DNA from 4 places in the Candidatus Symbiopectobacterium sp. NZEC127 genome. Region 3 is predicted to be linked to each of the others. Evidence: predicted binding sites of a transcription regulator. Region 3 holds the regulator's gene; each other region holds the start of a gene.
The links. The regulator PurR, encoded in region 3, represses purine synthesis genes. The targets are predictions, from matches to a motif close to CANGCAAACGTTTGCNTG.
Positions count from the first base shown of each region.

Region 1 (5,395 bases), on a different contig from region 3:
CTGCGCGCCACCAACCCGGCTAACCGTATTCCGTTACTGACCTCGCAGAAAGTCGATTTGATCGCCGCCAATTTCACCATTACCGATGAGCGCGCCAAGCAGGTGAATTTCAGTATTCCCTACTTCGCCACTGGGCAGAAATTTATCGCGCGTAAAGGCGTACTGAAAACGCCGGAAGACATTAAAGCGCTGCGGATTGGTGCTGATAAAGGCACTGTGCAAGAGATCACGCTGCGTGAACATTACCCAACGGCAAAAGTCATCTCTTATGACGACACACCGCTTGCTTTCGCTGCCTTGCGTAATGGTAACGTCCAGGCCATCACTCAGGATGATGCCAAGCTGGTTGGCTTACTGGCTAACGTGCCAGATGCACAAAAAGCGGAGTTTGAAATCTCTCCGTTTAGCATCACCAAGGAATACCAAGGAGTGGGCGTACCTAAAGGCGAAGATCGCCTGACTCAGAAGGTGGATGAAACGCTGCTGCAACTGGAAAAAACCGGTGAAGCGAAACAGACCTACGATCGTTGGTTTGGGCCGACCACAAAATCTGCTCAACCGCGTGGTGATTTCACCTTTGCGCCGTTGGATAAACAACCGAAAGCCTGATGCTCTTATCCGCCCTCACGTGCTAACGTGATCAGGTGACACCTCATTCTGCCCTCTGTTGAACAGAGGGCATTGTCGTTTCTGCAACAAAGCGTTTTTACTACCGCAAACAGGGTATGACATTGACTGAAAGCGTTGCTTCTTTTTTGGAAAACTGGCTGCTGGCACCTCGTTATCTGTCATGGTTGTGGCACGGTTTTTTGCTGACACTGTGGCTTTCACTGTGTGTGGTTGTGCTATCAACGTTGCTGGGAATGGTGCTTGCCGCGGCAAGAGATAGCCAACGTAACCTCTTGCGCTGGCCGGTAATCGCTTACAGTGCTTTGTTTCGCAATACGCCGTTGCTGGTACAGTTGTTCTTTTGGTATTTCGGTGCGGCGCAGTTGCTGCCGGGTGCACTGTTGCAATGGCTGAATTCACCCCATGATGTGACCATTGCCGGTCAGGTTTTAAGTTGGCCCTCTTTCGAGTTTCTTGCTGGATTGATTGGCCTGACGCTCTATTCTAGCGCGTTTATTGCCGAAGAGATTCGGGCAGGAATAGGCGGGGTCGCGCGTGGACAAAAACACGCATCGCTGGCATTGGGGCTGACGCCCTGGCAAGCCATGCGTTATGTCGTGCTGCCTCAGGCGCTGAAAATTGCTATGCCACCGCTGCTGGGGCAATACATGAATATCATCAAGAATTCCTCTTTAACGATGGCGATTGGCGTAGCTGAACTCTCTTACGCCTCACGTCAGGTAGAGACCGAAACCTTGCGCACCTTTCAGGCGTTCGGCGTGGCGACGGTGTTGTATATCGCTATCATTGCGCTGATCGAAGGCTGGGGCATGTGGCGGCAGCAACGTCAATTGGCGCGAGGGCACTAACATGGATTTTACGATTATCAGCGATAACCTCAGCTATCTGCTGTGGGGCACTTTTCCTGATGGCCCACTCGGAGGGGCCGCATTGACGCTCGTCATCAGCGCATTGGCCGGTATCGTTTCTGCGGTTTTGGGCACGGTGCTGGGGGTGGCGCTGGCGATGTCGCGTGGCTGGCTGGGCGCGCTGTTGGCGCTGGTGCTGGGTTTTTTCCGCGCCATCCCGGTGATCATGCTGATTTTTTGGACTTACTTCCTGCTGCCTATTGTGTTTGGTGTCGATATTCCTGAAATCACCACCGTGGTGTGCGCTCTGGCGTTTATTGGCGCAGCCTATCTGGCGCATGGCGTCAAGGCGGGGATTGTTGCCATCAGTCAGGGGCAGTGGCAGGCTGGGCTGTCGTTGGGTTTTAGCCGCTGGCGCGTACTCTGGTTTATCGTGTTGCCCCAGGCGCTACGCATGATGGTGCCATCGTTTATCAACCAGTGGATTTCCTTAATCAAGGATACCTCGCTGGCCTATATCGTGGGCGTGGGGGAATTGACGTTTCTGGCCACCCAGGTTAACAACCGCAGTATGGTTTACCCCACCGAAGTGTTCCTGTTTGTGGCGCTGGTTTACTTTATTATCTGTCTGGCGTTGGAGCTGTTGGCACATCGCGTCAGCCAGCGCTATGCGGTGCATGCACGGGTTGACGCGCCAAAACGTCGGTTTTGGTGGCGCTGGCGGCCGCGCCCAGCCTAGCGCGGCCTAACGCCGTCAGGCGGTGATGTTCCAGCCTTTTTCGCGCCACAGCTGCGGTAAGTCACGCACGTTGTGGAAGGTGGTCACCAGCGGGTGATCGATGGGCGGATTGTGCGGGTCGGCGCAGTAGTAGTACACCGGAATGCCTGCGGCGATACCCGCTTCCACGCCTGAAAACGAATCTTCCACGAGCAGACAGTTTGCCAGATTGACCTGCATCTGCTGAGCGGCGTGATAAATAACGGCGGGATCGGGCTTCCATTTTTTCAAATCGTAACCGCTATACAGACGATCGGCGAAGTGCTCTCGCAGACCGGTTAACCCGAGCGAGTGGTGCATTTTGCTGACCGGGCCGTTCGACACCACGCCCATTGGCACAGTAATCGCGGCAAGCAGTTCTGGAATACCGTCAATAGGTTGCAGCGATTCTTCAAACAGCCGGGCGATCTCTGCACGGAAGTGTTTTTCCAGCGTTTCAGGCACCACTGTCAGGCCATGTTGTGCACTCACTCTGTCGATAATGTCGTAGAGCTTGACGCCTTTGTAGGTCTTGATGACCTCTTCCAGCGACAACTGTAAGCCATACGGAATAAAAATGTTCACATAGGCCTGGCAACAAATCACTTCGCTGTCGACCAGCGTGCCATCACAATCGAAAAAAACACAGTCAATCGAAGACATGGGGTTCCTTATTGGTAACGCGTGTGGTTCGCCCACTACTTTACCCCACTGCGCCAGTATTTTGGCCTTACCGGGCATAAACACGATAAAACCCTGTTTTTCACTTGGGATTCATTTTTTGTTCTGAAGGCGGATCGTTATGGCTGGTTCGCTGTTTTTCTCGCGTGTTTGCGGAAAAAAGAGGACCCGATACCGTGGCGAGGATCGGTCGCGATAACGTTTGCTTATAGCGAGAAAAAAAACCGGCTAACGGCGTTAATCTCTGCACATTTTGTTATAGGATACCCACCGACCATAATTCCTTATCTGGAACGTTGATAATGAAAACATCACAACCTGAGCTTGCGGGAGAGCAAGGCTTATTGGAGCGCGTATTCAAACTGCGCCAACATGGCACTACGGCGCGTACGGAAACGATTGCTGGGTTCACGACCTTTCTTACCATGGTATACATCGTTTTCGTAAACCCGCAGATTCTGGGTGTCGCGGGCATGGATACCCAAGCGGTGTTTGTGACCACCTGTCTGATTGCTGCGTTTGGTAGTATTTTGATGGGGCTGGTGGCTAACCTGCCGGTTGCATTGGCGCCCGCCATGGGGCTGAATGCCTTTTTCGCGTTCGTCGTCGTCGGTGCCATGGGGATTTCCTGGCAGATCGCGATGGGCGCCATCTTCTGGGGCGCGGTCGGCTTTCTGATACTGACCATTTTCCAGATTCGCTACTGGATGATTGCTAACATCCCGATCAGTTTGCGTTTAGGCATTGCCAGCGGTATCGGTTTGTTTATCGGTATGATGGGCCTGAAAAACGCTGGCATCATTGTTGCCAACCCGGAAACGCTGGTGACCATCGGCAACCTGACGTCTCACAGCGTTCTGCTGGGCGCGCTGGGGTTCTTTATCATTGCGGTGCTGGCCTCACGTAACATTCACGCCGCTGTGCTGATCTCTATCGTGGTGACCACGGTCATTGGCCTGTTGCTGGGTGACGTGAAATTTTCTGGCGTGTTTTCCATGCCGCCGAGCGTCACGTCCGTTGTCGGTCAGGTGGATCTGTCGGGGTCACTGAATTTGGCGCTTTCTGGCGTGATCTTCTCCTTTATGCTGGTAAACCTGTTTGATTCCTCCGGCACCCTGATTGGTGTGACGGATAAAGCCGGGTTAGTCGATGCACGCGGTAAATTCCCTCGGATGAAGCAGGCGCTTTACGTTGATAGCATCAGCTCGGTGGCCGGTTCGTTGATTGGCACCTCCTCCGTCACCGCGTATATCGAAAGCTCTTCCGGTGTCTCGGTTGGCGGGCGCACCGGACTGACAGCGGTTGTGGTCGGTATTCTGTTCCTGCTGGTGATTTTCCTCTCACCGTTGGCCAGCATGGTGCCCGCTTATGCGGCGGCAGGTGCGCTGATTTATGTTGGGGTGTTGATGACCTCGAGCCTGGCGCGCGTGAAATGGGACGATCTTACCGAAGCGGTGCCTGCGTTCATTACTGCGGTGATGATGCCGTTCAGCTTCTCCATCACCGAAGGGATTGCCCTGGGCTTTATCTCCTATGTGGTGATGAAGGCGGCAACCGGGCGCTGGCGTGAAATCAGCCCTTGTGTGGTGGTGGTTGCGGCGCTGTTCCTGCTGAAGTTTATCTTTATCGACGCGCATTAATCACCCGCGCCGTCAGTGAAAAAAAGCCCCGCTAGCGGGGCTTTTTTTATGTCAAACCGAAGGGACCTTCTCTGCAACGTGGCTGATAAGCTTGATGTAACTGCGCGATTGCCGTTGCTGCTGGATTATCTCACCGGTTTTATCCATCACGCCGTTACCCTGATAACGCCAGGTCATTAAATGGTTTATGGTCGGAATTCGCGCACAGGCCCAAGCCAGATAGCCATCGATATCACTGATGGCTTCCAGTGAGGGGAAGTAGGTTGAGCGTAATCGACCGGAGGCGGGGTGCAGCCGCAGGTTATCGCCATGGCTGAACTCAGGATCCGATAACTTGGTGATGGCTTGTCGAAGGGTGCAGAGCTGCGTGGCGGCTTCTAGCGGATCGCTTTGGGCATTGATCCAGGCGGTTTCTGCTGGCGTCTGCGTAGGGATCGACGTGACATGGGCGGGGCGCAAATGAACAATCTCGATATCAATCCCCACTTTCCCCTCTTCGCTCAGCAATATCGCCAGCGTATTGCCCGCATAGGCCACACTGAAATCGGGAAGATGGGGGTCGATAAAATGAGGACGCTCATCAGGCGAAAGCGTTATTGCGGGTAATACCGGGTAGCCGAAAAAATAGAACATCATCTCGGCCAGCAGTGCTCGACTTTTTAAGTAACGTTCGCGCCGCCTGGCAGGGAGCTCCTGCGCAGCGGCGATCAGTGCATCGGGCAAGCGTTGTAGATCGGGTAATGCCTCCGTGCCGGTCCACCTGACAAAATGGCAGGTCATGCTTCACTCCGTGATAGTCACCAAGGGATGAGTGTTCTCCGATTCACCCCGATAAAATA
Region 1 is NZ_JAGFPG010000005.1:238,900-244,294, reverse strand. It holds gene J5069_RS18665 (ABC transporter substrate-binding protein) at 1-609, shown strand, start outside; gene J5069_RS18660 (amino acid ABC transporter permease) at 726-1,478, shown strand; gene J5069_RS18655 (amino acid ABC transporter permease) at 1,480-2,217, shown strand; gene yieH (6-phosphogluconate phosphatase) at 2,233-2,898, opposite strand; gene J5069_RS18645 (NCS2 family permease) at 3,219-4,556, shown strand; gene J5069_RS18640 (4'-phosphopantetheinyl transferase family protein) at 4,608-5,336, opposite strand.
Region 1: the regulator PurR is predicted to act here: its motif matches at 3,108-3,125, upstream of J5069_RS18645 (NCS2 family permease).

Region 2 (5,395 bases), 550 kb from region 3:
GCTCTTTAGCCAAATCAATATCAAACCCCACCAGTTCACCGCTGGCATTCTTGGACTCAAAGGGTGCATACGTCGGATCGGTGCCGATTTTGAGATTCTTGGGAACATCGGCCAGCGCGCTTCCCGCAGCAATAACTAAGGCCAACGGCAGAATTCTGAATAATTTTTTCATTTCGCAACCCTTATCTTGATGGAATGATGATCAAAAAGAATGAATATCACTAAGCGTAAAGGGGCGGTCAGACGCCTGCGCGCTCTTGCGCGAGAGGGATGCCAGCGCCGCCAGTCTCATCAGCAGAAACCCTGCAAAATCCACGCCATAATCGCAGCAAAATACGGATAAATCCGAAATCTGCCGCAGGCGCGTAGTGATAGGGGCACCCTGACGAGGATGATGATACGAGGGTTGTTCGGAAAAGAGACGGCGCGCTTTCCCGGCAACATATTGGTGCAAATCAATCAACGCTTGCACCATAACAACGCACCACCGCTTAAGCGTAGTGCAAACCTTGCGCCGACAGGCAAGAAAGCGCGAGAAAAGACGAGGGGAATTGCACCTGATTGGTGTGTATTTGCATCACTCTGCCAGATTGGACGGCGTTAACTGCCTTGCCAACGGGTAAACAACGCCTCGGGCAACGCAATATCAAACTGATCGAGCACGCGGTTGACCGTTTGGTCCACCACGTCTTGCAAGGTTTGCGGGCGGTGATAAAACGCGGGAACGGGCGGCATGATCACCGCCCCCATTTCTGCGGCCGCTGTCATCAGGCGCAGATGGCCGAGGTGCAACGGGGTTTCACGCACGCACAACACCAATGGGCGGCGCTCTTTTAATATCACGTCTGCGGCACGAATCAATAAGTTATCGCTGTAGCTGTGCACAATGCCCGAGAGGGTTTTGATGGAACAGGGGAGAATCACCATTCCCGCCGTGCGAAACGAGCCGGACGACAGCGAGGCCGCGATGTCACGACTGTCATGCACCACATCAGCCAATGCCTGCACATCGCGCACGCTGTAATCACTCTCCAGCGTCAGCGTTTGTCGGGCGGCTGGGCTCATGATCAAATGGGTTTCCACATCGTCCAACGACTGTAACACCTGCAACAGGCGCACGCCATAAATCGCGCCGCTGGCACCGGAAAGTCCAATGATGAGTCGTTTCATGCCAAACCTCGAAATGCTGCTGTGCAAAAAGGATAACGGGCTGACTTTGCCTTATCCCCGCCCAATAAGCAACAAAGGGAGGCGCTTACGCACCTCCCTTTTCACTGTCATTGCCGATCGGCTGCCAGGATGACATCAACCTTCGTTATGCAGTTCCAGATCTTCGACTTCGTTCTGACCACGCAACGCTTTCGCATCGTCATTACGCAACCCTTCCAGATAATCGAGATAACCCTGATCGACATCTTTGGTCACGTAAATACCGTTAAATACCGAGCATTCAAACTGCACGATATCCGGGTTTTCTTCCCGTGCGGCGGCGATCAGATCGTCCAGATCCTGGAAAATCAGGGCGTCGGCACCGATAATCTTACGAATCTCTTCCACTTCGCGGCCGTGGGCAATCAGCTCATTGGCGCTCGGCATATCAATGCCGTACACGTTGGGGAAACGAATTTCCGGCGCGGCAGAGGCCAGATAAACGCGACGTGCACCGGCTTCACGCGCCATTTCGACAATTTGCTCCGAGGTGGTGCCACGTACGATGGAGTCATCCACCAGCAGCACGTTTTTGTCGCGGAACTCGGCGCGGTTGGCGTTCAGTTTGCGACGCACCGAGTTTTTACGCTGTTCCTGGCCCGGCATGATAAAGGTACGGCCCACATAGCGGTTTTTCACAAACCCCTGGCGGTACGGTTTATCGATAATGCGCGCAATCTCCAAGGCGATATCACAGGAGGTTTCCGGAATCGGGATCACTACATCGATATCCAGATCTTCCCACACGCGGGCAATCTTCTCGCCCAGCTTTTGGCCCATGCGCACACGGGCGCTGTAGACCGAAATTTTATCGATAAAGGAGTCCGGACGAGCGAAATAGACATACTCGAACAGGCACGGGTTGCTTTTCGGGTTCTCGGCGCACTGACGGGTAAACAGTTGCCCTTTCTCGGTGATGTAAACCGCCTCTCCCGGCGCTACGTCACGCAAGAACTCAAAGCCAAGGGTATCGAGCGCCACGCTTTCCGAGGCCACCATATACTCGATGCGGCCATCGGCCAGTTCGCGCTTGCCGATCACCAATGGACGGATACCGTTGGGATCGCGGAAAGCGAATAAACCGTGCCCGATGATCATCCCGACGCACGCATAGGCACCGCGAATCATCTTGTGGGTAGCAGCAACGGCAGCAAACACGTTGTCAGCATCCAGCGGATAGTGTTGGAAACGATCCAACTCGCAGGCAAAGATATTGAGCAGGATTTCAGAATCAGAGGTGGTGTTAACGTGGCGACGCCCTTGCTCAAACAGCTGTTTGCGCAGTTCATGGGCGTTGGTCAGGTTACCGTTGTGCGCCAGCGTGATGCCAAACGGGGAATTGACATAAAACGGCTGGGCCTCCGATGCGCTGGAGCTGCCTGCGGTAGGATAACGTACATGCCCCACGCCCATATTGCCTTGCAGGCGCTGCATGTGACGCGCCTCGAATACGTCCTTCACCAGGCCGTTCGCCTTACGCAGGCGGAAGCAGTTCATGGGATCGATGGTGACGATGCCTGCGGCATCTTGTCCACGGTGCTGTAACACCGTTAACGCGTCATAAATCGACTGGTTTACCGGTGTAAAACCGGCGATACCGACAATACCGCACATGTTGTCTTTTCCTCATCAGCGCTACCGCAGCTCTATGTGCTGCGGCAAGAAACTTGACGTGCTTTGCAGGTAGTCGAAAAACCACCTGATGATATAGCTAAACTGCGGGATGAACTGAGACCGTTTCCAGTCGTCGCTTTGTGAAAAACCGGTAAAGGTATCCAAAAAGAACAGCAGCGCAGAGACAATCAACACGCCGCGCAGCGCACCAAAGCAAATGCCCAGTACCCTGTCGGTGCCTGAAAGCCCGGTTCGTTCAACCAGTGAACCAATCACATAGTTGACGATCGCTCCCACAATCAATGTCGCAATAAACAGAATGGCGATGGCAACCCCGTTGCGCACCAGCTCGTCTTCAAAACGCGTGAAATAGACCGACAGGTATGGGTAATAATGGCTGGCGACAAAGAATGCACTGCCCCAGGTGATCAGCGAAAGCGCCTCACGAACAAAGCCCCGGATCAAACTGACCAGCGCAGAGAAACCAATAATGCCAATGATGACGTAATCAACCCAAACCATGAATTCTCTCACTCACGAACGATGCCAACACAATCTCTCTCGCACCAACAGCGATTACCGCCGGTTCAACAGAGCATAGCGCCGCTCATCATCCTGTTCGCGGCGCATTCTAACAGAAAAAGAAAACGTTTGCGTAGCCTATTTCCCAACGATTTCACCGATAGGTGAATTTGCTGGCAACCCTTAACGTGCGCTGTAGTTCCTGACCTGCCCGCTCAATCCACTCAGTTGTTGCAGCTCGCCGAGGGCGGACTGTAATTTCTGTTTTGACGCATCCGGTCCGACGTAAATGCGGGTTATCTCTCCCGCGACCGGCGTCGATGGCACCGTATAAGCGCGGTATCCCGACAGGCGCAGCTTGGCCACAATCTCATTCACTTTATCGGCATTTTTCAGCGCGCCCAGTTGCACCACGTAGGCTTGCCCTGCTGGTGCGGCTTCCGGCTTCACTTCCGGTTGCGCGGCGGGCTGCTGCGCGGGTTGTGGCGCAGGCGTTGCCGGCTTGCTTTCCGGTTTCGGCTCAGGCTTCACTTCCGGTTTAGTTTCCGGCTTCGCCTTGGGTTTGGTTTCCGGTTTCACTTCCGCTTTAGGGGTGACCGGACGCGCCGCCACGGCGGGCGGGGCAATTTCTATCGGTGCGGAAGACGACGGTGGCGTACTGCTCGGCGGTGCCTGCATGGCGCCGTCATCCTCTGGCGCGATCACACCGCCCTGAGCCGGTTGTCCTTGCATCGCCTGCTGCGCACCCTCCGGCGGCTGGCTGGGCAACGACTGGTTCAATGAAGGCAATGATTCTGCCTCCGTGCTGTCGCCCGGCTTTGGCACCAGAGGAATCGCGGCAAATTCATCTTCGTAATGTTTCTTTTTGCCATCCAGCAGAGCAGGCAGCACAATAACGCCCAACGCTACCAGAATAATGGTGCCGACCAGACGGTTTTGAAACTTACTTGCCATTCGACCCCCTCTCCTCCCGCGCTTCCATGACATGCGCTACCGTATGAAAAGATCCGCACACCACCACGGTATCCTGCGTATCTGCATCTTGCATCGCCTGATGCCAGGCGGTCGCGACATCGTCAAACGACCGGCTGGATTCAAGGTGTGCCGCTATCAATTCAGCGCCTGCACCGCGCGGCCCCTCCAGTGGGGCGCAATACCATTCATCCACCACCGGCTTGAGCTGCGCCAGGGTGCCGGGAATATCTTTATCAGCCAGCATACCGATCACCGCACGCACTTTGCCCGTTTTTGGCAGTTGCGCCAAACGCCCGGCCAGATAGGCTGCGGCATGAGGATTATGCGCCACATCCAGAATCAGTGTTGGCTGTTCGCTCACCGTTTGGAACCGGCCCGGTAACGCCGCACGGCGCAGCCCCTGTTCAATAGCAGCCAGAGGGACGTTAATCGGTCCCTGATGCAGCGCGGCCAGCGCCGTGGCGGCGTTGGGCAGCGGCACGTTCGGCAGAGGTAGCGTCATGCGCGCTCCGTCAGCCGCTTGCCAATACCAGCCGTCGCCTTCCAGCGCGAAGTGCCAATCGCGACCGCGCTTGCACAACAAGGCCCCGGTCTCTTCGGCCACGGCGGCAATAGAGGCGGGCATATCCGGCTCCCCCACCACGGCGGGAGTATTACCACGGAAGATACCGGCTTTTTCGCGACCGATGCTTTCGCGATCGTGCCCTAACCAGTCAGTATGATCGAGCGCAATACTGGTCACCACCGCCACGTCGGCATCGACGATATTGGTGGCATCCAGACGCCCGCCCAACCCCACTTCCAGAATCACCACATCCAGATTTGCCTGCCTGAACAGGTGCAGTGCCGCAAGGGTGCCAAATTCAAAATAGGTCAACGAGACATCGCCACGTCCTGCTTCAATCTCGGCAAAAGCCTGAGCGTGGGCCGCTTCCGGCAATTCCTGGCCTTGAATGCGCACCCGCTCGGTATAGCGCAGCAGATGGGGCGAACTGTAGACGCCGACACGCAACCCCGCCGCCATCAAAATGGCTTCCAGCGTGCAGCAGGTGGTGCCCTTTCCGTTGGTGCCCGC
Region 2 is NZ_JAGFPG010000001.1:1,811,301-1,816,695, forward strand. It holds gene J5069_RS08375 (lysine/arginine/ornithine ABC transporter substrate-binding protein) at 1-172, opposite strand, end outside; gene J5069_RS08380 (hypothetical protein) at 203-475, opposite strand; gene J5069_RS08385 (UbiX family flavin prenyltransferase) at 601-1,170, opposite strand; gene purF (amidophosphoribosyltransferase) at 1,306-2,823, opposite strand; gene cvpA (colicin V production protein) at 2,845-3,345, opposite strand; gene dedD (cell division protein DedD) at 3,529-4,299, opposite strand; gene folC (bifunctional tetrahydrofolate synthase/dihydrofolate synthase) at 4,289-5,395, opposite strand, start outside.
Region 2: the regulator PurR is predicted to act here: its motif matches at 3,464-3,481, upstream of cvpA (colicin V production protein).

Region 3 (5,395 bases):
ATCGACAATGGCAGCACGAACATCAGTGAACTGAAATTCAGTGCTATCTGGTGTCCGGCAACGTCAATCACGCCGAGCGGCAGGATCAGCAGGGCGACGATGGCGAACAGCGATACTTCAAACAGCAGGGCCAGCGCAATCGGCAAACCGAGCGAAAACAGACGCCGCATGGCGGAGAAATCAATCTGCCAGCGCTGCCACTTGATGTCACGCAACCAATGTGCGCGCATACTGTAAAACGCCATCATCAGCATCATGATCCAGTAGGTGGATGCTGTTGCGACGCCGCAACCCACCCCGCCCAGTTCGGGCATGCCAAATTTGCCGTAGATAAAGATATAGTTCAGCGGAATATTGATCAGCACGCCAATAAAGCCAATCACCATGCCCGGCTTGGTTTTGGATAGCCCTTCACATTGGCAGCGCAGCACCTGATAGAACAGATAGCCCGGCACCCCCAGCAGCATCACGTGCAGATAGCCGATGGCAACATTCGCCAACTCCGGTGAGTCGGTGTGCATCATGGCAATAACATGTTTGCCGTTGTACAGCACCACCATGGTGATAACCGCAACGATCGCTGCCAAAATAAACGCCTGCTGAACCTGATGGGCGATGCGCGGACGTCGACCGGAGCCGTTGAGCTGGGCCACCACCGGCGTGAGCGCCATCAATAGACCATGTCCAAACAGGATGACCGGCAACCACACGGAGGTACCGACCGCCACGGCCGCCATATCGGTGGCGCTATAGGCACCCGCAATAATGGTATCCACGACACCCATGGACGTTTGGGAAACCTGCGCAATAATGACAGGAACCGCGAGCGTTAACAGGCTCCGCGCCTCTGACAAATATTTCTGCACGCAAACACCTTCCTTGAATTGTTAAAACGAGACACTGACGTCGATACCACCTCGCGCTCTGTCATACGGCCTCACCGCGAGGTGGCGCGTTGCTTTTCCAGCAGGGGGTTGGGGTGAAAGAAAGTAAACAACCGCAAGCGAGATAATGAGCATAAATGGCTTTCACAGCCATCCATCTGAGATGGAAAATCGATCGATGACAGAACGTTGTTCTAGTGTAGCGGCTTGGCATAAGTAAACCAACTTCTTCGTAAGATATTGTGTCTATAGAGAGGGTCTGTTGTCTTATCGGATTTGTCGGGGGACAAAGGGGGGAATACGTTTGGTTTTCCAGTCGTTATGAGGCAAACTGCAAGATGATTTGTCAGTCTTTCTTCCCTCGCGGCTTGCCACGGTAACGAAGGGAGGGGCGACTGGCACAGTAGCATTCAGTTATTTCACTGATTTATTAAGAGGCAAGCGTATGTTTACCGGTATTGTTCAAGGCACCGCGCCGGTGGTGTCCATCGATGAAAAAACGAACTTCCGCACGCATGTGGTAAAACTTCCTCCCGAATTACTGACCGGTCTGGTGACGGGTGCCTCGATCGCCAATAACGGCTGCTGCCTGACGGTGACGGCAATTGATGGCGATCGGGTCAGTTTTGATTTAATGAAAGAGACGCTACGCCTGACCAACCTGGGCGATATCACGCCGGGGGATCTGGTGAATATTGAACGCGCCGCCAAATATGGCGATGAGATTGGCGGGCATGTGATGTCCGGGCACATTATGTGCACGGCCGAAGTGGTTAAAATTCTGACCTCAGAAAACAATCACCAAATCTGGTTCCGATTGGCCGATGAATCGCAGATGAAATATGTGCTGCACAAAGGGTTTATCGGTATTGATGGCATCAGCCTTACGGTGGGTGAGGTGACACGCAGTCGTTTCTGCGTGCATTTGATCCCCGAAACGCTGCAACGCACCACCCTCGGGCAGAAACGGTTAGGGAACCGGATCAATATCGAAATCGATCCGCAAACGCAGGCCGTGATCGACACGGTTGAACGTGTGCTGGCGCAGCGTCAGGCACAAGAGGCCGCAACGGCGAATGCCGCGCAGAGCGCCTGAAGTCTGACCTGAACAGGCAATAACATAACGCCGTACCCTTATCTGTACGGCGTTAGCAGACCGCTATCAGCGCGCTACACGCACGCCGCCTTCAATCCCCTGAGGGCTAAACAATACCTGCCACAGTTGAATATTGCGTGCGCGAAACGCCCCGGCGCAGGCATTCAGGTAGTAACGAAACATACGATTAAAACGCAGTGAGTAACGGTTCGCTAACTGTGGCCAACCGGCAACAAAGCGATCGTGCCAGGCCATCAGGGTCTTGTCGTAATCGGCCCCAAAGTTGTGCCAATCTTCCATCACCAGATAAGGTTCACTGCGCGCGGCAATATGGCGTACGGAGGGCAGACAACCGTTGGGGAAGATATATTTGTTAATCCAGGGATCAACCTGCGAATCGGTTTTATTCGCCCCAATGGTATGCAGCAGAAATAGCCCTTCGGGTTTGAGGTTCTTGCTGACGACGCGAAAGTAGGTATCGTAATTTTTCGGTCCAACGTGCTCAAACATGCCGACAGACACGATGCGATCGAAATGTCGGTTAAGGTCACGATAATCCTGCAATTCAATGGTAACGTTAAGATCGTGACAGCGCGCCTGAGCCAGTTTTTGCTGCTCACGCGAAATGGTCACGCCGTAAACCGATACGCCATAATGGCGTGCCGCATAGGCGGCCAGTCCGCCCCAACCGCAGCCAATATCCAACAGGGTCATGCCCGGCTGAAGCTGAAGCTTTTCGCAAATCATGCGCAGTTTGGCCTGTTGCGCCTGCTCAAGGGTCGTGGCCTCTTTCCAGTAGCCGCAGGAATATTGCATATGCGTATCAAGCATCAGGCTAAACAGATCGTTGCCCAGATCGTAATGCTCCTCGCCGACAATCCAGGCACGCTTGCGCGATTGCAGGTTAATCAAACGCGTGGCGACAATATGCAAAATGTCTTTGAGATGATGGGGGGCTTTTTTCTCAAGCCCCGCGCGTAAGAGACGCCGAAAAAAGCAGTCTAAACGATCGCACTCCCACCAACCGTCCATATAGCTTTCCCCGAGTCCCAGTGAGCCTTCACGCAGAACGCGCTTGTAGAAATCGGGGTTGCGTACCCTGATATCAAACGGTCGAGAACCATTGATTTTGATATCAGCGATAGCCAATAACGCTTGAACGATCCGGAACCAGGACGTGTTATTTTCTGCCAGTTCCTCTACATATGATGAACTCATAACTTCTCCCAACCTTGCCAGGCAGCGCCGCAAGGAACAGCATAGACAGTCTTTCATCAACCCTAACGCTGCGGTTTGCGCACAGCGTGTTCGAATCACGGGCAAGTTACCCGTTGTTCAAAGAGTAAGCGGTTGCATTCGTGCGCAGCCGTTTATGCTTGCCCGTTGCACAGTGGCAGCAGGCATAACATCCATCGTCTACTCTCTGGATACCCAGAGGGAATGAAGAGTCAAAGCCGGTACGTGGTAGCACGTAGGGGCACGTATCCTGATACGCAATTCTGCGCTTTTTGTAATAAGGATAAGTGTAGGGATATTGTCCGAATGAAAAACAGTGTATGACTGCTTCAATCAGAGGACAAGTCGAAATTGATTGATGCAGCCATGAAGAATATAAAAATCAATATATTATAAGAAAATCGTCTTAAACATTAACGGCGATAGTCGCGGAACGGACCATCACCCACGGAACGCCGCTCAATAAGGGTCGGATGAACCTCAATCACCTGTGCATCTTCGCGCTTGCTGGTGATGCGATCGAGCAGCATGGTAAAGGCAGATTGACCCAAACGCTCTTTGGGCTGGTGGATGGTGGTCAAGGCCGGCGTGAAATAACGCGCATGGCGAACATTATCGTAGCCAATCACGGAAATATCTTGCGGTACACGTAGCCCTAGCTCATCTGCCGCGCAGATAGCGCCCATCGCCATGATATCGCCGCCGCAGAAAATGGCGGTCGGGCGCTGTTTCTGCGCCAAAATCTGGTGCATGGCTTTATAGCCGGATTCCGGTTCAAAATCGCCCTGAACAACCCACTCATCGCGTACCGTGATATCCGCTTCGTGCAAGGCTTTGAGAAAACCCAGATAACGCCCACTGCCGGTGTTGCGTTCCTGAATACCGGGAATGGCACCGATGTCGCGGTGGCCGCGCTCAATCAGGTATCGGCCAGCCAGATATCCGCCTTCAAAAGCGTTGTCAATAATGGTGTCGGTGAAATCGCTGTGTGCCTGACCCCAATCCATCACCACCATGGGAATGCTGCGATAATCCGCCAACATGCCCAACAGTTCGGGCGGATATTCCGCACACATCACCAACAGGCCATCGACCCGTTTTTGCGCCAGCATGGAAAGATAGGCTCGCTGTTTTTCCAGGTTATTGTGCGAGTTGCACAGAATCAGGGTGTAGCCTTTGGCATAACAACTGTTTTCAACCGCTTCGATGATTTCTGCGAAGTAGGGTGCTTCGCTTGAGGTGGCGAGCAGTCCGATGGATTTGGTGTGGTTGACCTTTAAGCTCCGCGCTACTGCGCTCGGGGAGTAGTGTAATTCCTTGATGGCTTCCCGCACGGCCGTTTTGGTCTCTTCGGCGACGAAACGTGTTTTGTTGATGACGTGAGAGACGGTTGTAGTTGAAACGCCAGCACGCTTTGCCACATCTTTGATCGTTGCCATCTAAAAATGACTCCTGAACCTACTTGTTACGGCAGTATATAGTTTGTTAATCGTTTGCTTTTGCGTAATGTTCTCTTTCTGATGGAATAAACAGGATATCAGAAGGAGACTGCCGACGTACTTTGTACCTAAAGGGGATGCATTGATCCCATTGAAGATGACGTGTTCGGACACCGACGCAGCGCACGGTAAACTGCGAATTCTGGCTGATTTGCCGCGAAAGTGAAAGGGATAATTGATATAATTAGTGCAGCCGGGATCGGAGATTTTCCCTATAAATTGTGTAACAATACCTTCTTGGCGTCATTGTGCTGCGGCGATTGGCGTGCAAAAAGCAATGTGGCATCCAATGCGGCGGCAATTTCCACGCATTTCTGTGTTTCAAGGAGATAGAATGAATACTGATTTGAAAATGTCATTACTGACCACGGTTGGGGCGTTAGTCATGATCATGGTATTTAGCTTTGTTGCCGTATTGAACTGACAGCGATTAAAATAAAGACTAGGCTGCGTAGGCATCACCTGGTCTTTATTATTTTATCCGTAACGCGTCGATTGGGCGATTAGCGAATCGTTTGTGGTGTCACCACGCGACGTGCGCCAATGTAGTGTTCCTGCCAGTAGTCCTCACTCAACTTACTGATCTTGATATCGGCACCGGTACGCGGTGACTGAATAAACTTGCCATTGCCAAGATAAACCCCGACATGATCGGCGGTGCCACGGCCGTTGATGCGGAA
Region 3 is NZ_JAGFPG010000001.1:1,263,369-1,268,763, reverse strand. It holds gene J5069_RS05705 (MATE family efflux transporter) at 1-866, opposite strand, end outside; gene J5069_RS05700 (riboflavin synthase subunit alpha) at 1,330-1,980, shown strand; gene cfa (cyclopropane fatty acyl phospholipid synthase) at 2,047-3,198, opposite strand; gene purR (HTH-type transcriptional repressor PurR) at 3,630-4,655, opposite strand; gene J5069_RS05685 (YnhF family membrane protein) at 5,050-5,139, shown strand; gene J5069_RS05680 (C40 family peptidase) at 5,219-5,395, opposite strand, start outside.

Region 4 (5,395 bases), on a different contig from region 3:
TCTGGTGGTGCTGGAAGGCTTTCTGGCACCTCACGACGCCTCGGCGAAGCCGAAGGGGCAGGCATGACGCAGAGCGTACAGAATACCAGCGCCGTACTGCTGCATTTTGTGCTGACGCTGGAAGATGGCAGCGTCGCGGAATCGACCCGCGAACGGGGCAAACCCGCGCTGTTTCGCCTGGGCGATGAGAGTTTGTCTCCGGCACTGGAACAGCAACTCCTCGGCTTGTGCCGGGGAGATAAGCACCGTTTCACGTTGCCGCCGGAATCGGCCTTCGGGCCGTCCAATCCGGATTTGATTCAGTTCTTTCTGCGCCGCGATTTTGCCCAGACCGGCGTACCGGACGTGGGCACCATCATGCTGTTCAGCGGTGTGGCGGGCAATGATATGCCCGGCGTGATCCGTGAAGTGGCGGAAGAATCGATCACGGTCGATTTCAATCACCCGCTTGCCGGTCATCACGTCAGTTTTGACGTAGAGGTGATCGATATCGATCCTGTGGCGCAGGAGGTTGAGCGTGCAAATCTTACTGGCTAATCCGCGCGGTTTCTGCGCGGGCGTCGATCGCGCCATCAGCATTGTTGAGCGTGCGCTGGAAATTTACGGCACGCCGATTTATGTGCGCCACGAAGTGGTGCATAACCGCTATGTGGTGGATGGCTTGCGTGACCGCGGCGCGATCTTTATTGAAGAGATTGGTGAAGTGCCTGATGGGGCGATCCTGATTTTTTCTGCGCATGGCGTGTCTCAGGCCGTGCGGGCGGAAGCGAAGAATCGCGATCTGACCGTCTTTGATGCCACCTGCCCGTTGGTGACCAAGGTGCATATGGAGGTGGCGCGTGCCAGCCGCAAAGGGGTAGAAGCTATCCTGATCGGCCATGCGGGTCACCCTGAAGTAGAAGGCACCATGGGGCAGTACAGCAACAATGACGGCGGCATGTATCTGGTGGAGTCGCCGGAGGACGTGTGGAACTTGCAGGTTAAAGATGAGGGTAACCTCTGCTTTATGACGCAGACCACGCTGTCGGTGGATGACACCTCTGCGGTGATTGATGCACTGCGTGAACGTTTTCCACAGATTATCGGCCCGCGTAAAGACGATATCTGCTATGCCACCACTAATCGTCAGGAAGCGGTGCGCTATCTGGCGGAACGCGCCAACGTGGTGCTGGTGGTCGGGTCGAAAAACTCCTCCAATTCCAACCGGTTGGCAGAGCTGTCCCAGCGTGCTGGCATACCCGCTTACCTTATCGACTCCGCGAATGATATACAGGAACGCTGGCTGACAGACGCGGCGTGCGTGGGTGTGACGGCGGGGGCTTCTGCGCCGGACATTCTGGTTCAGCAGGTGATTGAGCGCCTTAAATCCCTGGGTGGAAAAGTCGCACTCGAGCTGGAAGGCCGTGAAGAGAATATTGTCTTTGAAGTACCGAAAGAGCTGCGCGTAGAAGTGAAGCAGATCGATTGATATTGGCGTGAGGCAGGGTAAAAAATAGCAGGGTGATATCCCTGCTCAGACTGATGACAAAGTCACTTTACCCCTTGTCCTCCTCGGCTCCCCTCCCGTCATCCTGCGCTCCCCTCCCGTCATCCTCGGCGAAAGCCGGGGATCTCTGTGAGGATAAACGCATTTCTTCGGCAAGAGATTCCCGCCTGCGCGGGAATGACGGTGGGACTAGGGCGGTTTGTCAGCAATTTCAGCAGGGTGATATCCCTGCTATTTTTTTGCCTGAGTTTTCACCTCTTTCCAATGCATAAAAACTGCATGATTATGCGTAATTACCTCTCTTGCCTATTCGGTCGAATTTGCCTGTCCCTGTGCTTCGAACGGCTTCTGGGGGATAGCTTTTACTGATTACTCGCCCTTTTTGTCAGAAATTTCTAATCCTGTGTGAAATCCGCTGGCAGCCGTCGCGTTGGCCCGCTAACCTGAGAACGTTTTTACGGCGCAAGTGAAAAAAGAGAGATAACGATGAAGGATGCAATACGTGTAGCGATTGCCGGTGCCGGTGGTCGAATGGGGCGTCAACTGATCCAGGCGGTTTCGCAGATGGAAGGCGCGGTGCTCGGCGCGGCGCTAGAGCGCGAAGGTTCATCGCTGGTTGGGGTTGATGCCGGTGAGTTGGCGGGGCTGGGCACGCTGGGCGTTACCGTGCAGGATTCGCTGGCTGCGGTAGGTGATGATTTTGATATCTTCATCGATTTCACGCGTCCTGAAGGCACACTGGTACATCTGGCATTCTGCCGCCAGCATGGCAAGGGCATGATTATCGGTACCACAGGCTTCGATGATGCGGGCAAAGCGGCTATCAGCGCGGCTGCTCAGGAGATTGGTATTGTGTTTGCCGCCAACTTTAGCGTAGGTGTCAACGTGATGCTGAAATTGCTGGAGAAAGCGGCCACGGTGATGGGCGACTACACGGATATCGAGATTCTTGAAGCGCACCACCGCCATAAAGTCGATGCCCCGTCAGGGACGGCGTTGGCGATGGGGGAAGCCATTGCGGGAGCGTTAGGGCGCGATCTGAAAACCTGCGCGGTCTATGCGCGTGAAGGTCACACCGGCGAACGTGTGCCAAACAGTATCGGTTTTGCCAGCTTGCGTGCCGGGGATATCGTCGGTGAGCACACTGCCATGTTTGCGGATGTCGGCGAGCGCATTGAGATTAGCCATAAGGCTTCCAGCCGCATGACCTTCGCTAATGGTGCGGTTCGTGCCGCAATTTGGTTGAAAGCTAAAAAATCAGGTCTTTTCGATATGAGAGATGTGCTTTCTCTGAACGATCTTTGATTTTATTTTTTTTGTTAACTCAGTGAATGGGATGGCTTATTTGTCATCCTTTTTATTATTTAGGGTTGTTTTGATTTTTATATATCGTAATTGGTAAAAATTGCTATTTCCCCCGGTTTTTACTGTTTTTGGTGGCGTTTTTTTAACCCGCCATTGCCCGATCAGGCGCCTGCTGGTCAAATATTCCCTTCTGGCTAATAATGTTGCCAGGCAACCGTTTACTTTGCCTTTTTGAGGGCTGTTTTTGTGGCTGTAGCCAGTCAGTGACGCTGTAAGCCATAAAAAATGGAGAAAAATGTCGGTTAGAGTGGACAAGTTGAACGGCCATCATTAAAATGCGCGCAATTTGCCAAAAGTTTACCTAAAAGGTAATTTTTGCATTGATTTGGAGTGACTAATCTGAATTAATATGCAGATAACATGATTGTTTATTCCTTGGAGGGTGTTTTGATTAAGTCAGCGCTATTGGTTCTGGAAGACGGAACCCAATTCCACGGTCGTGCCATCGGGGCAGAGGGAACGGCAGTGGGGGAAGTGGTCTTCAATACGTCGATGACCGGTTATCAAGAAATCCTCACTGATCCTTCCTATTCCCGCCAAATTGTTACTCTCACTTATCCCCATATTGGTAATGTCGGCACTAACGCCAGCGACGAAGAATCCCCCTCTGTTCATGCTCAAGGCCTGGTTATTCGCGATCTGCCTCTGATTGCCAGCAACTACCGTAATGAAGAGAGCCTCTCGGATTACCTGAAACGCAATAACATCGTTGCCATCGCCGATATCGATACGCGTAAGCTGACTCGCTTGCTGCGTGAGAAAGGGGCGCAGAATGGCTGCATTATTGCCGGGGATGCGCCGGATGCCGCGCTGGCGCTGGAAAAAGCTAAGGCGTTCCCTGGCCTGAAGGGCATGGATCTGGCAAAAGAAGTGACGACGCAAGAACCTTATGGCTGGACGCAAGGCAGTTGGACGTTAGCCGGTGAACTGCCTGCCGCCAAAGCGGAAAGTGAATTGCCGTACCACGTGGTGGCTTATGACTACGGTGTGAAGCGCAACATTCTGCGTATGCTGGTCGATCGTGGCTGCCGTCTGACGGTTGTGCCTGCCCAGACCTCCGCAGAAGAGGTGCTCAAACTGAATCCGGATGGCATTTTCCTCTCCAACGGTCCCGGTGACCCGGAGCCGTGTGACTACGCCATTAAGGCAATCAAAGCCTTCCTGGAGACCGACATTCCGGTATTTGGTATCTGCCTCGGTCATCAACTGCTGGCGCTGGCAAGCGGTGCTAAAACGGTCAAAATGAAATTTGGTCACCATGGTGGTAACCACCCGGTGAAAGATCTGGATGCAGACTGCGTGATGATTACCGCGCAGAACCACGGTTTCGCCGTGGATGAAAACTCACTGCCTGCGACGCTGCGCCCAACGCACAAATCGCTGTTTGACGGCTCCCTGCAAGGGATTCATCGCACGGATAAAGCGGCATTCAGTTTCCAGGGGCACCCGGAAGCCAGCCCTGGTCCGCACGACGCGGCCCCTTTGTTCGATCACTTTATCGAACTGATTCAATCTTATCGTGCCAATGGTAAATAATCGGGAGCAGAAAAATGGCAAAACGTACTGATATTAAAAGCATCCTGATCCTTGGTGCTGGCCCGATCGTTATCGGTCAGGCCTGTGAATTCGACTACTCTGGCGCGCAGGCGTGTAAAGCGTTACGTGAAGAGGGTTATCGCGTCGTTCTGGTGAACTCCAACCCGGCGACCATCATGACCGACCCGGAAATGGCCGATGCGACGTATATCGAGCCGATCCACTGGGAAGTAGTGCGCAAAATCATCGAAAAAGAGCGTCCAGATGCGGTGCTGCCGACCATGGGTGGTCAGACGGCGTTGAACTGTGCGCTCGAGCTTGAGCGTCAGGGCGTGCTGGCGGAATTTGGCGTTACCATGATCGGTGCGACCGCCGATGCTATCGATAAAGCGGAAGATCGCCGCCGCTTCGATATCGCCATGAAGAAGATTGGCCTGGAAACCGCGCGTTCCGGTATCGCGCATACCATGGAAGAAGCGCTGGCCGTGGCCGCTGATGTGGGCTATCCCTGCATTATCCGTCCCTCCTTTACCATGGGCGGCAGCGGTGGCGGCATCGCGTATAACCGTGAAGAGTTTGAAGAAATTTGTGCACGCGGTCTGGATCTGTCACCGACCAAAGAGCTGCTGATCGATGAATCCCTCATCGGTTGGAAAGAGTACGAAATGGAAGTGGTGCGCGATAAGAAAGACAACTGCATCATTGTCTGTTCCATCGAAAACCTGGATGCCATGGGTATCCACACCGGTGACTCCATTACCGTTGCGCCAGCGCAAACCCTGACGGACAAGGAATACCAAATCATGCGTAACGCCTCCATGGCGGTACTGCGTGAAATCGGGGTAGAAACCGGCGGTTCTAACGTGCAGTTTGCGGTCAACCCGAAAACCGGTCGCCTGATCATTATCGAAATGAATCCGCGTGTATCGCGCTCCTCGGCGCTGGCCTCCAAGGCGACGGGCTTCCCGATAGCCAAGATTGCCGCCAAACTGGCCGTAGGCTACACGC
Region 4 is NZ_JAGFPG010000003.1:186,741-192,135, forward strand. It holds gene lspA (signal peptidase II) at 1-67, shown strand, start outside; gene fkpB (FKBP-type peptidyl-prolyl cis-trans isomerase) at 64-537, shown strand; gene ispH (4-hydroxy-3-methylbut-2-enyl diphosphate reductase) at 518-1,468, shown strand; gene dapB (4-hydroxy-tetrahydrodipicolinate reductase) at 1,973-2,791, shown strand; gene carA (glutamine-hydrolyzing carbamoyl-phosphate synthase small subunit) at 3,239-4,387, shown strand; gene carB (carbamoyl-phosphate synthase large subunit) at 4,402-5,395, shown strand, end outside.
Region 4: the regulator PurR is predicted to act here: its motif matches at 2,999-3,016, upstream of carA (glutamine-hydrolyzing carbamoyl-phosphate synthase small subunit).